Regions from separate parts of the Arthrobacter sp. Z1-9 genome, predicted to be linked through region 1. Evidence: predicted binding sites of a transcription regulator. Region 1 holds the regulator's gene; the other holds the start of a gene.

Region 1 (6,302 bases):
GCGGCTTCCGGGTGAACGGGCCGGCGGGGGATGCGCTGAAATAGTGTGCGGACTCCATAACTCGCCAGAGTAGTTCCCCTTGCAGCGTAAAGTGAAACCCTGCCCTTTGCCCCTCTGCTAAAGTTGAAGCCATGTTCCTGATCTTCGAGTAGCCGGCACGGGCCCTGCCCGTCCCGTAGCCATGTCCCACAGCGACGCAGGCAAATAAGCCTTCCGCTCAGTGCACCGGACCCGCGCAGATGCGCCTGCTCCGGCCGCCGGACAATACTCGAAAGTCAGCCTCCCGCTGTCTCTTTCGCCGATTCTCCGGCTCCTTTCCCCTTCCGCCACCTCCACGTGATGTGGCCGCCACCGCCAGCCGATTTCCCGGCCCGGCGAACCAAACAGGAGAACTGCATGACCGCAGGCCGTCAGCCCAGCGCGAATACTTCCCCAACCAGCAGCAATCGGCACTATTCTGGAATTGCCGAATCTTCAAAGGAGACCATGACCAGCCAGCCCAACACCGGATCCGATCCAGCCGCCCAGGACATGAGCCCTGAGGAAATCCAGGCCGTGATCGACCGGATTCTCTCCAAGGACGTCCCGGCGAAAAGCGTCAGCACGGCAGGCGATGCCAGCCGCGGCGACGGAAAGGGTGTGCTGGGCAAGGCCCAGGCCATATCCCGCCTGGATGAAGAACATTCAACGTACGACGGCGACCAGCAGGACCTCGAGGAACGCCGGGCACTCCGCCGCACGGCAGGCCTTTCCACCGAGCTGGAAGACGTCACCGAGGTCGAGTACCGCCAGCTTCGCCTGGAACGCGTGGTCCTCGCCGGCATTTGGTCCGAGGGAACCCTTGCGGACGCGGAAAACTCGCTGCGTGAGCTTGCCGCCCTCGCCGAAACAGCAGGTTCGGAGGTCCTGGACGGACTCGTGCAGCGCCGCGACAAGCCGGACCCGGGCACGTTCCTGGGCTCAGGCAAGGCGCTGGAACTGAAGGACATCGTGATGTCCACCGGCGCGGATACCGTTGTGGTGGACGCCGAGCTCGCTCCGTCCCAGCGCCGCGGCCTTGAGGACATCGTCAAGGTTAAGGTCATTGACCGGACCGGGCTGATCCTGGACATTTTCGCCCAGCATGCCAAGAGCCGGGAAGGCAAGGCGCAGGTGGAGCTCGCGCAGCTCGAGTACCTCCTGCCGCGCCTCCGCGGCTGGGGAGAATCAATGTCCCGCCAGGCCGGTGGCCAGGTTGGTGGCGCAGCGGCCGGCATGGGTTCGCGTGGTCCCGGTGAGACGAAGATCGAACTGGACCGCCGAAGGATCCGTACGCGCATGGCCAAGCTGCGGCGGGAGATCGCCGCGATGAAGCCTGCCCGGGAGACGAAACGCGCCAACCGCCGTCGTAATGAGGTGCCCTCGGTTGCAATCGCCGGGTACACCAACGCAGGTAAGTCCTCCCTGCTGAACCGCCTGACCGATGCCGGCGTGCTCGTGGAGAACGCGCTGTTCGCGACCCTGGACCCCACGGTCCGTAAGGCCGAAACCGCCGACGGCCTCGGTTACACGCTGGCAGATACTGTCGGTTTTGTCCGTTCGCTGCCCACCCAGCTGGTGGAGGCCTTCCGCTCCACCCTCGAGGAGGTTGCGGACTCGGACCTGATCCTGCACGTTGTGGACGTATCGCACCCCGACCCCGAGGGCCAGATCACTGCAGTCCGCAAGGTCTTCAGCGAAGTGGATGCACGCAAGGTCCCTGAAATCATCGTCCTCAACAAGGCCGACGCCGCCGATCCCTTTGTGGTGGAGCGGCTGAAGCAGCGCGAACCGCGCCACGTTGTGGTTTCGGCCCGCACAGGGGAGGGCATCCCCGAGCTGCTGAAGGCGATCAGCGAGGCCATTCCGCGCCCGTCGGTCAAGCTTGAGCTGCTGATTCCTTACGACCGTGGGGACCTGATCAGCAAGCTGCATGAGTCCGACGCCGAGATCATCAGCGTCGACCACGATGAAGCCGGTACCCGGGCAGTTGTTAAAGTCCGGGAAGGCCTCGCGGCTGAACTGGAATCATTCGTCAGCAATGACTGACCTGGTGGCTGGCGAAGCCACAAGTACGGCCGGCGAGCAGTTCGTGATCGAGCTGCTCGACCGCGCCGTTGCCGGCATGGGCGGTCAAAGCCGCAGTGGGCAGCACGAAATGGCCCGGCAGGTGGCCCGGGCGATAGAAACCGGCGACCACCTGCTGGTCCAGGCCGGAACGGGCACCGGCAAGTCCTTGGCGTACCTGATACCCCTGATAGCCCACGCCCTGAGGAGCGACAAGCCCGCCCTCGTCTCGACCGCAACGCTTGCCCTGCAGACACAGATAGTGGGCAGGGACATCCCGCGGCTCCTGAAAACCATCACCCCGGCCCTGGACCGGCCCGTAAAAGTGGCCCTGGTCAAAGGCCGGTCCAATTACGTCTGCCTGCACAAGCTTGAAGGTGGGTTCCCCTCCGAGGAGCCGGCGGAGGGCCAGTTGTTTTCCCTGGGGGAGGACACCAGCGTCCCGCACTTTGCTGCGGCTGTGGGCGGTCCTGCTTCGCAGCTGGGCAAGGAAGTGGTACGCCTGCGGGAGTGGGCCGAGAAGACCACCACCGGTGACCGGGATGAGCTCCTGCCCGGCGTCACCGACCGGGCCTGGCGGCAGGTTTCCGTCACGTCGATGGAGTGCCTGGGTGCGCAGAAGTGCCCGATGGCGGCGGAGTGCTTCAGTGAGCTCGCACGCCAGGACGCGGCCGACGCCGACGTTGTGGTCACCAACCATGCCATGCTCGCCGTCAGCGCTTTCGAAGGCCTTGCGGTGCTGCCCGAATACGACGTCGTTGTGGTTGATGAGGCCCACGAACTCCAGGACAGGGTCACGGGAGCTGTCTCGGGGCAACTGTCTGTGGCCATGGTCCACGCAGCTGCCGCCGGCGCCCGAAAGCACACCGCCATCACGGTGGATGCCCTCAACGCCGCTGCCGCCAACCTTGAAGTCGCCCTGGCCGGGGTTCCCAACGGGCTGCTCCCCAATGGACTGAACGATGAGCAGCTGGACTGTGTGGACCAGCTCCGCGAGGCCTGCCGCGCCGCCCTTTCCGATTCCAAGGGGGACAGCAGCACAACGGCCGACGGCGGGCGGCAGCTGGCGCGCTCCCGGCTGATGCTCATCCTGGAACTGTGCGAACGGCTCCTCGCCGCCCGGGAGAACCGGGAAGTCGTGTGGTTTTCCCGCGCCAGCTCCTTTGACCCCCAGCAGGGATATTCCCAGCCGGACGAGAATGCGCCCGCGCTCATCAATATCGCCCCGCTCTCCGTCGCTGGGCGGTTGCGGGAGGGATTGTTCGCGGGGCACACGGTTGTCCTCACCTCCGCCACCCTGGCCATCGGCTCAGCCTTCGAGCCGGCAGCAGGAGGTTTGGGGCTGGTCGGCGAGGGGGCGCCGAGCTGGACCGGCATTGATGTTGGCTCGCCTTTTGACTACCCGAAGCAGGGAATACTGTACGTGGCCGGGCACCTGCCCAAGCCCGGCCGGGGGGCGTCCCCTGAGTCTCTGGCTGAACTGGAGGCCCTGATCCGGGCTTCCAACGGTGGTGCGCTCTGCCTGTTTTCGTCCCGGCGGGCGGCAGAAGAAGCGGCCGAGGCACTCCGGCCAAAGCTGGCCATGACCATCCTGTGCCAGGGCGACTCCACCATGACGGCGCTCGTGAAGCAGTTTGCTGACGAACCCGACACCTGCCTGTTCGGCACCATGTCCCTGTGGCAGGGCGTGGATGTTCCCGGCGGGTCATGCCGCCTCGTGGTCATCGACCGGATTCCCTTCCCCCGGCCCGACGATCCGCTGATGACTGCGCGGTCCCGCGCGGTGGCGCAGGCCGGCGGCAACGGCTTTATGTCCGTTTCGGCCACCCACGCCGCCATCCGGCTCGCTCAGGGCGCGGGACGGCTTATCCGCTCAACGGGGGACAAAGGTGTGGTGGCGGTGCTGGACTCCAGGCTGGCCACCGAGCGGTACGCGGGATTCCTCCGGGGCGCCCTGCCGCCCTTCTGGTCCACAACGGACAGGAAGACAGCCATCGCGGCGCTGGAACGGCTGGCCAAGGAGAACGCCTGAGAGGCTAGAGCGAGCGCAGCACCGAAACAACCTTGCCCATGATGGTGGCGTGGTCCCCCAGGATGGGCTCGTACTGCGTGTTCTGCGGCAGCAGCCAGGTGTGGCCGTCGCGCTGGCGGAAGGTTTTCACCGTGGCTTCGTCGTCCAGCAGTGCCGCGACGATATCGCCGTTGGCCGCGTCCGCCTGGCGGCGGACCACCACCCAGTCACCGTCGCAGATGGCCGCATCCACCATGGAATCGCCGGCAACCTTGAGCATAAACAGCTCCCCCTGGCCCACCAGCTGGCGGGGGAGCGCGAGAACGTCCTCCACTACCTGCTCCGCCAGGATCGGGCCGCCGGCAGCGATCCGGCCCACGAGGGGAACCATGGCAGTGTCCATGGCGGTGGGCAGCACGGTGACGCTGCCGCTGCCGGCCGGCAGGAGCGCAGCAGGCTCAGCTGCCTGCTTGGGCGAACCGCCGTCCAGGGTGAGGGGCATCAACACCTCCATGGCACGCGGACGCTTCGGGTCGCGCCGGAGGTAGCCCAGCTTTTCAAGCTGCGAAAGCTGGTGCGTGACGCTGGAGAGGCTCGCGAGACCGACAGTGTCACCGATCTCCCGCATCGACGGCGGATAACCGTTGTCATTCACCGAGCGCTGGATGGTCTCCAGAATCTTCTTCTGCCGCGGCGTCAGGCCTTTGGCGGTCTTCTTCGGTTGGGAGATTGCCCTGCCCCCGGCGGCTGCTGCTGCCATATTCGCCAATGCCTTTCGGTTGCCCCGGACTCTTGTGGCCCGGACCTGAAGTTCACGCCGCCAATGTCAGACCCTGCTGATCAACTGTCGAGGTGGTAGTTCCTTTCTTCAAAGCTAGGCCAGCCACATTGCTTTTTCAAACATTTGTTCTAGCGAGTCTCGACATTATTCGTTGATAGGTGCTAAAACAGAAGAAGCAAAGTTCGAATATGTGTTCTATTCGCAACGCGTCCATTCGAAGACCCGAACCAGGGGTCACGGCTCGGGCGCGTCCGGAGGGGAACGTCGGGCAGCACAGTAAGGTCCAGGAGGGCTAAATCATGTCAGCTACATCTGCTTCGCAGGATTCATTTCCGGTGCATCACCTCACGTCCGGGCGGGACAAGCCCCAGACTGTGCGTCCCGCACCACTTCCGCCCCTGCGCCTGACGCGGCGCGGAAAGATCGTCCTGATCGGAATTCCCCTGGTACTGCTGGCCGCCCTGCTGCTCTCCCTGGCCGGTTTCTTCAACTCGCCAGCGAAGGCCTCGGACTCGGCGGCGGACCTGGCTGTGACACCAACGGTCACTGTCACGGTGCAGCCGGGGGAGTCCCTGTGGGCGATTGCAGGAAGCGTTGCACCGGAGCGGGACGCGCGGGACGTTGTGGCGGACATCGTGCAGCTTAATAACCTGACCGCCGGCGCGGTCCTCCCGGGGCAGCAATTGTTCGTCCCCACCCGGTAGCAGCCGCCCGCAACGCCCGCTGGACGTCGACCGCAACGGAAGCCGCCCGCACCGCCAGCTGGACGTCGCCCTGGAAGCGGGTGGAAGCGTGGCCCGGAAAGCCCGGTGAAACGGCTCCCGGAAAGCGGGCCGGGATGGCAGCGGGAAAGCGCCTGCGCAGGCTTGGCGGCACCGGCACGCTGAGCGCGAACAGGAGCCCGTCACATTTTCCGGCGCCAAGTACTGGCACTAAACTGTTCAGGTGAATGACCAGCTAGAGCGCCTCAACCGGCTACCCCTCCGCAGCAACCTCCGTGGGCTGACCCCTTACGGCGCGCCCCAGCTGGATGTCCCCATCCTCCTCAACGTGAACGAGAACACCCATGGCGTCCCGGCGGACGTAAGGGCTGCCATCAGCGCAGCAGTGACTGAAGCCGCCGCCAGCCTCAACCGCTACCCGGACAGGGAGTTCAGCGAACTGCGGAAGGCCCTGGCGGAATACCTGGGCCACGGGCTGGATGAGTCGAATGTCTGGGCGGCCAACGGCTCCAACGAAGTTCTCCAGCAGATTCTCCAGGCATTCGGCGGCCCCGGCCGCACGGCGCTGGGCTTCCCGCCCACGTACTCCATGTACCCGCTGCTGGCCAGCGGCACGGACACTGAATACATCGTGGGTGAACGGGCTGACGGCTACGGCCTCAGCGCGGAGTCCGCGGCCCTTCAGTTGAAGGAACTGCAGCCC
Region 2 (6,302 bases), 660 kb from region 1:
TCTCGGTGTAGCCGATGCCCTGCGCGTCCAGCTGCTTCTTCAGCCGGTTGCAGTAGCCGCACCAGGTGGTGGAAAACATGGTGATGGTGCCGGATTCGGGAGTGAAGTCCACGGATTTCTCCTACGTGTCGCTTACGGGTTCATTCCTGACAACGGTAGCGTGGGCCCCGCTATTCCCGGCAACTGCGCCCTGCGGCGGCCCCTGGATGACAGCTCCTGCCGCCGATGGCATGCTGGAGCCATGTGTGGACGCTATGTGATGGCCCGTGCCGTGGGGGACCTGTTGGCTGAGTTCGATGCTGAGCTGGAGGAGGAGGTGGCTATCCCGCCGTCGTGGAATGTTGCGCCAACAGATGCCGTTCCCATCGTCCTGGAGCGGCTGATCGATGAAGGTCCGGAGCGCAAGCAGGTGCGCCAGCTGCACATGGCGCGGTGGGGACTGGTTCCTTCCTGGGCCAAGGACCCGGGTATCGGCTCGCGGATGATTAATGCCCGGAGTGAATCGGTGCTGGACAAGCCCGCGTTCCGGAAGGCCATCCAGTCACGGCGGTGCGCTGTGCCCGCCGACGGCTACTACGAATGGAAGCAGGGTCCCGGGAAGGCGAAGCAGCCCTACTACGTGCATCCGGGGGAGGGCCGCGGCCTGGTCTTTGCCGGGCTCTATGAGTGGTGGAAGGATCCGGCGTGGCCGGTGGGGGAGCCGGGCGGCTGGGTGCTTTCCACGTCAATCCTGACCACTGACACACCGCCGGCCGGCAGCGAATCCACCATCTTCGGCAAGTTGACTGCACTGCATGACCGCGTGCCGCTGCCAATGGACAAGTCCACTATGCAGGCCTGGCTCGACCCGGAGGCTGACGACGCCGCGGGCCTGGTTGACCTGGTGCGGTCCGGCGTCAAGGATGTGGCATCGGACTGGCACGTGGATTCAGTGGGCAAAGAGGTGGGCAACGTCCGCAACAACGGCCCGGAGCTGATCCGCCCGGTGGAGGCCCTCTTCTAAGCTGTAACCCGAAGCAGCCCGAATGACCGGGGCGGCGGGCTAAACGGTGACCGATCCGGCGTCGTCCACTGTCCAGGTGGGGTTGTACGCCACTTCCCAGCGGAAGCCGTCCGGATCCGCGAAGTAGCCGCTGTAGCCGCCCCAGGGCTGGGTGATGGGCTCGGCAATGATCTCCGCCCCCGCTGCGGCAGCCTCCGCCATGACCCGGTCAACGTCTTCCGTGCTGGGGAGGTTGTGGCTGAGCGTGATGCAGGGGACAGGGCCGGGGGCGCTGACGCCGGCGTCGGCCTGCATCTGGCGGACGTCCCACAGGGACAGCACCAGGCCATGGTTGACCTGGATGAACACCACGTCCCCCGGAAATTCCCGGTGGACGGGCCAGCCGAGGCCATCCACGTAGAAGGAGCGGGACGCCGGGACGCTGCGGACGCCCAGTGAAATGAAGTCGACTCTGGGTTGCATGGTTCGATACTGTCAGAGGATGGCAACAATTCAAGGGAACGATAGAGACGCTCTGGCCGACAAGGAACAGCTTGCCGCCGTCCGGGTTGCCGTTGACGAGGTGGATGACCAGATTGTCACCCTCATTGCCCGCCGGGAGCGGCTGATCCGGATTGCCGGGACCCTTAAGGGCGACGACGCCGAGGTCCGTGCCCCCGGCCGCGTGGAGCGGGTCATTGAGCACGTCCGCTCCGCCGCTGAGAAGAAGGCCATCGACCCGGACATCGTTGAGTCCACCTACCGGGCCATGATTTCAGGCTTCATCGAACTCGAACTCCGGGTCCACAAAGAGAACAGCTGAGCTGTTTCAGCCCAGCTGTTACAGGTTTTCCTCTACTGGAACGCCTGACTGGAATTCCCGGCCGTCCGCTTCGCTGAAGCCGGTCATCACGTGCCCTTTGCCGAGCCCATTAATGGCCGCGAGCGGGAAGTGGCCGGTGATGGTGTTGCCTGAGTGGGTCACGCCTGAAAGATCGTAGTTCTCTTCCGTGCTTTGTTCGTGGTTGAACGAGAAGAAGGCGATGGCCTCCCCGTTCATGAATTCAATCCCCAGCCGCCGCTGGGATGAGTAGTCCGGACTGGCAGCCACAAGCCCCACCACATAGGCACCGGAACCGGGAATGTTGCCGTCTATATCGAAAGTGGCCACGAGTGTGGAGTCCTGGGCTTTGATGCTGACCTGCTTGAGGAGTGCGTCATGGGTGCTCATGGCACCATCCTGCTCCCTGCCGATCTGTCCGTCCACCCCCGCCTAGGATTTGTGCCGCCACTGGCTTAGACTTGAAGTATTCGAATACATATTCGAATAGGTTCTTGTTTCTTAGTCCTGCCGGGAGGTGCCCATGGCGATGTTCAGCGAATCCGTGGACGTTGCCTGTAACCCTGAAGGCCAGCCGGTGAACCTTTCCTGGGCAGGACGGTCCTATGTTGTCTGCGCTGAACCGGTGCGCTGGTACGAACGCAGGCAGTGGTGGGCGGAGGAAAGCCGCGCGCCGCTGGGAAGCGGACCCGGGCTTGTCGACCACGAAATCTGGCGGGTTCAGGTGTTGCCGTCTACTCCCGGCACGCCCACGGAACATGACGAGCCCCTCACCCTGGACCTGACCCGCCATATCCGCAGCGGCCGGTGGCGGCTCCTGCGCATCCACGACGCCCTGCGCCCACGAACAGCATGAGCTTCACCCACCTCCACGTCTCCACCGCCTTCAGTGCCCACTATGGTGTGTCCTGGCCTGAAGAACTGGCGCAGGCTGCTGCTGCTGACGGGGCCACCGCGCTCGCCTGCACCGACCGCGACGGCCTGTACGGAACCATCAAGCACCTCAAGGCGTGCATGGACGCAGGTATTGATCCCATCGTCGGGGTGGACTTGGCCGTGTATGACGACGACGGCGATCACCGTACCCAGTTGGCTGGGCGTGTGGTGGTGCTTGCCCGCGGAAACAACAACGGGGCCGGCTACCGTGCATTGTGCCGGCTGGTGTCAGATGCCCATGCCCGTACCTCGGGAAAGTCCGGGGGAACTATTCCCGTGGCCGTTACCAGGGCAGAGCTTGCCTCCCGCACCCTGGACCCCCAGACCCTCAAACCAGTGCTGACGGTGCTCATTGGTCCGGACTCTGACGTCGGGCGTGCCATGGGCGGACGCCGGTACCTTCGCCCGCGGACCCTCTTCAAGCAATGGCTCGACGCCATGCCCGGCGGAACAGTGGCAGCTGAAATTGTGTCCCAGCTCAGCGCCCCGGGGGCGCCGCTGAGCACTTCGCATGCCGTCAGGATGCTCAAGCTCGCGGCAGAGCACAACGTACCGGCAATCCTCAGTAACGCTGCCAGATACTGCGCGGAGGACGGTGCTGCTACCGCTGACGTCCTGGATTCGGCCCGGACCCTGAAATCGCTGCCGGAACTGGCCCAGGAACCACTGCTGCAGCCCAACGGCCAGGGCTGGCTGAAATCCGCAGCCCAGATGCTGCAACTGGGCAAGGAAATCATTTCAGCAGCGGGTTACGGCGCCCAGGACCTCAAACAGCTCATGGGACAAACCGAGGCGCTCGCCGATCTCTGCAGGATTGACCCGGTAACCGATATGGGCTGGAAGCAGCCAGTGGTGCCGGAGGCTTCTGTCATCGGGATCAGCCAGGATCCGCACGTTGAACTGGTGCAGCGCTGCGAGGCGGGAATCGGGCGGCGGTTTCCGGGAATCCACGGCAGCCGGGAAAAGGAGATGCTGAAACGCCTTGACCATGAACTGGGGATCATCCAGAACCTGGGTTTCTCGTCCTACTTCCTCACCGTCGCCGAAGTGTCACGCATGATCCAGGACATGGGGGTAAGGGCTGCGGCCAGAGGGTCGGGAGCGTCCAGCCTGGTGAATTACCTGATTGATGTCAGCCAGGTAAACCCGCTTCAGCATGACCTGATTTTCGAACGCTTCCTGTCCCGCGACCGTGCCACCCTGCCGGACATTGACATCGACGTCGAAAGCGCAGAACGGCACAACGTCTACCGCCGGATCTTCGAGCGCTTCGGCGCCGAGCGGGTCACCCTGATGAGCATGCAGAACGGCTACCGGGCAAGGGGAGCCGTACGGGATGCCGGAATGGCATTGGGCATGGATGACGGCGACGTGGGGGACATCGCCAAACAGCTGTGGCGGTTTTCAGCCCGCAAGTTCCGCGAAGCGCTGCAGGAAAAGCCGGAACTGAGGGAGTTCGCGGGCCGGGTGGAGCAGCGGGATACCCACGGCAACCAACAGCTGGACCTGCTGGTTGACCTGACCGAACGCCTTGACCGGTTACCGCGCCATATTTCGATGCACCCCTGTGGTGTGATCCTGGGCGACGCAACCCTGCTGGACCGCACTCCCGTCCAACCCAGCGGCCTGGGGCTTCCCATGAGCCAGTTCGACAAACACGACATGGACCCCATGGGCATGCTCAAGCTCGATGTCCTGGGCGTCAGAATGCAAAGCGCCATGGCGTTCGCTGTCCGGGAAATCATCCGCATCCACCCCTCAAAAGAGGAAGTGGTAGCTGCAGGGGGCCATCCTGCCGGGCAGGACGGGTACGGCCCGGATTACATTGCTGACAACGGACACATAGACCTTAACGCCATCCCCCTGGATGATGAGCCCACCTTCGAGCTGATCCGCAGCACCCACACCCTGGGCTGCTTCCAGATCGAGTCTCCCGGGCAGCGCGAGTTGATCGGCAAGATGGCGCCCCGGGAGTTCAACGACCTCATCATCGACATTTCGCTGTTCCGGCCCGGGCCCATGAAATCGGACATGGTCCGGCCTTTCCTGGAACACCGCCATGGTTTCGCCCCGGAGGTGTACCCCCACCCGGACCTGAAACCCGTCCTGGCGGAAACCCATGGGGTGACCGTTTTCCATGAGCAGATCCTGAGGACCTTTGACGTGATGACGGGGTGCGGGCTGGCGAAAGCTGATGAGTTCCGGAGGGCCTTGAGCAACGACGTCGGGGAATCCCACGTAGAGGGGTTTTTCCGCAAGGGGGCAAAAGCCAAAGGTTTTTCACCTGACGTCGTTGACAAGGTCTGGGACACTTTGAAGTCTTTTGCAAGCTTCGGCTTCTGCAAGGCCCACGGGGCGGCTTTTGCCGTGCCTACCTACCAGTCGGCATGGCTGAAGGCGCACCATCCCGAAGCCTTCCTGGCCGGCCTCTGGGAACACGATCCCGGCATGTACCCCAAGAGATTGCTGGTGGCCGAAGCCAGGCGGCTGGGCATTCCCATCCTTCCCCTGGATATCAACCGCAGCAAGGGGGAGTACCGGGTGGAGCGGGTCCGGCAGGGCCCTGATGCGGGAAAGCTGGGAATCAGGCTGAGCCTGAACGGTATCTACGGGCTGTCCGGCACGGAATTGAAGAGGATTGTGGCAGGCCAGCCTTATGACTCCCTCTCAGACCTCCGCGCGCGCTCGCGGCTTAGCAAGCCCAGTATTAAACGCCTGGCCCAGTTGGGAGCCTTTGATTCCCTGCACCGCGAGGCGGGCGGTGTGGCAAACCGGGCTGACCTGGTCCAGCACCTGCAACAGCTTCAGAGTTCAGGCAGTGGGCGGAAAGGCGTCGAGGTCCTCGAGGGGCAGCTGTCCCTGCCCCTGGGCGATGTGGAATTGCGCAACATCAAGCCCGGCCTCCCTGAACCTACGCTGATCGAAAATGTACGGGCAGAGCTGGATTTGATGGCCGTGGACGTCAGCAGCCACCTGATGGACAGCCACCGCCCCATGCTGGACAGGTTGGGAGTGACGACGGCAGACAAGCTCCTGGGCTTGCGCAACGGGACGGAAGTGCTGGTGGCCGGAGTGCGGGTAGCCACCCAGACGCCTCCCATGCGCGGCGGCAGGAGGGTGGTGTTCATCAGCATCGACGACGGCACCGGCTGCATTGATTCCGTCTTCTTCCATGAGGCTCAGGAAAACGCCGGCCTGCTCCTGTTCGGGACCCGGCTGCTGCTGATCCGCGGCAACACCCGGAGGACAGGCCCGCGGGGCATCAGCCTGAGCGCAAGCATGGCCTGGGACCTCAGCCACACCGAAACACTGCCATTTCCGCCATCGGATACACGGGCCTCGGACGGCCCGCATCCCCTGGATGGAATCAGCAGGAGCCTGGCCATCACGGGATTCAACGGCTGAGCCTGCCGTGCGCCGCGTTGGTCGGCCCTTTGCTGAACCGATAGCATTGACGATGGCTGGCTGTGGTCCCCGTATGCCACAAGCTATGAAGCCTCAACTTTGAATAGGAGACACCCGTGTCAGATGCCCAGCAGATCA

What was found. Region 1 encodes LexA, which represses DNA repair genes until DNA is damaged. Its sites were predicted from a motif close to TCGAACANNTGTTCGA; they were not measured.
Region 2: the regulator LexA is predicted to act here: its motif matches at 2,294-2,309, upstream of M1D93_RS10640 (DUF6504 family protein).

What each region holds. Positions count from the first base shown of each region.
Region 1 is NZ_CP096456.1:1,646,554-1,652,855, forward strand. Features, by position in the region: gene M1D93_RS07550 (class I SAM-dependent methyltransferase) at 1-58, opposite strand, end outside; gene hflX (GTPase HflX) at 487-2,067, shown strand; gene M1D93_RS07560 (ATP-dependent DNA helicase) at 2,060-4,117, shown strand; gene lexA (transcriptional repressor LexA) at 4,122-4,856, opposite strand; gene M1D93_RS07570 (LysM peptidoglycan-binding domain-containing protein) at 5,177-5,581, shown strand; gene M1D93_RS07575 (histidinol-phosphate transaminase) at 5,823-6,302, shown strand, end outside.
Region 2 is NZ_CP096456.1:2,311,495-2,317,796, reverse strand. Features, by position in the region: gene M1D93_RS10665 (mycoredoxin) at 1-112, opposite strand, end outside; gene M1D93_RS10660 (SOS response-associated peptidase) at 260-1,003, shown strand; gene M1D93_RS10655 (VOC family protein) at 1,043-1,465, opposite strand; gene M1D93_RS10650 (chorismate mutase) at 1,485-1,805, shown strand; gene M1D93_RS10645 (hypothetical protein) at 1,824-2,213, opposite strand; gene M1D93_RS10640 (DUF6504 family protein) at 2,347-2,679, shown strand; gene M1D93_RS10635 (DNA polymerase III subunit alpha) at 2,676-6,164, shown strand; gene thrS (threonine--tRNA ligase) at 6,281-6,302, shown strand, end outside.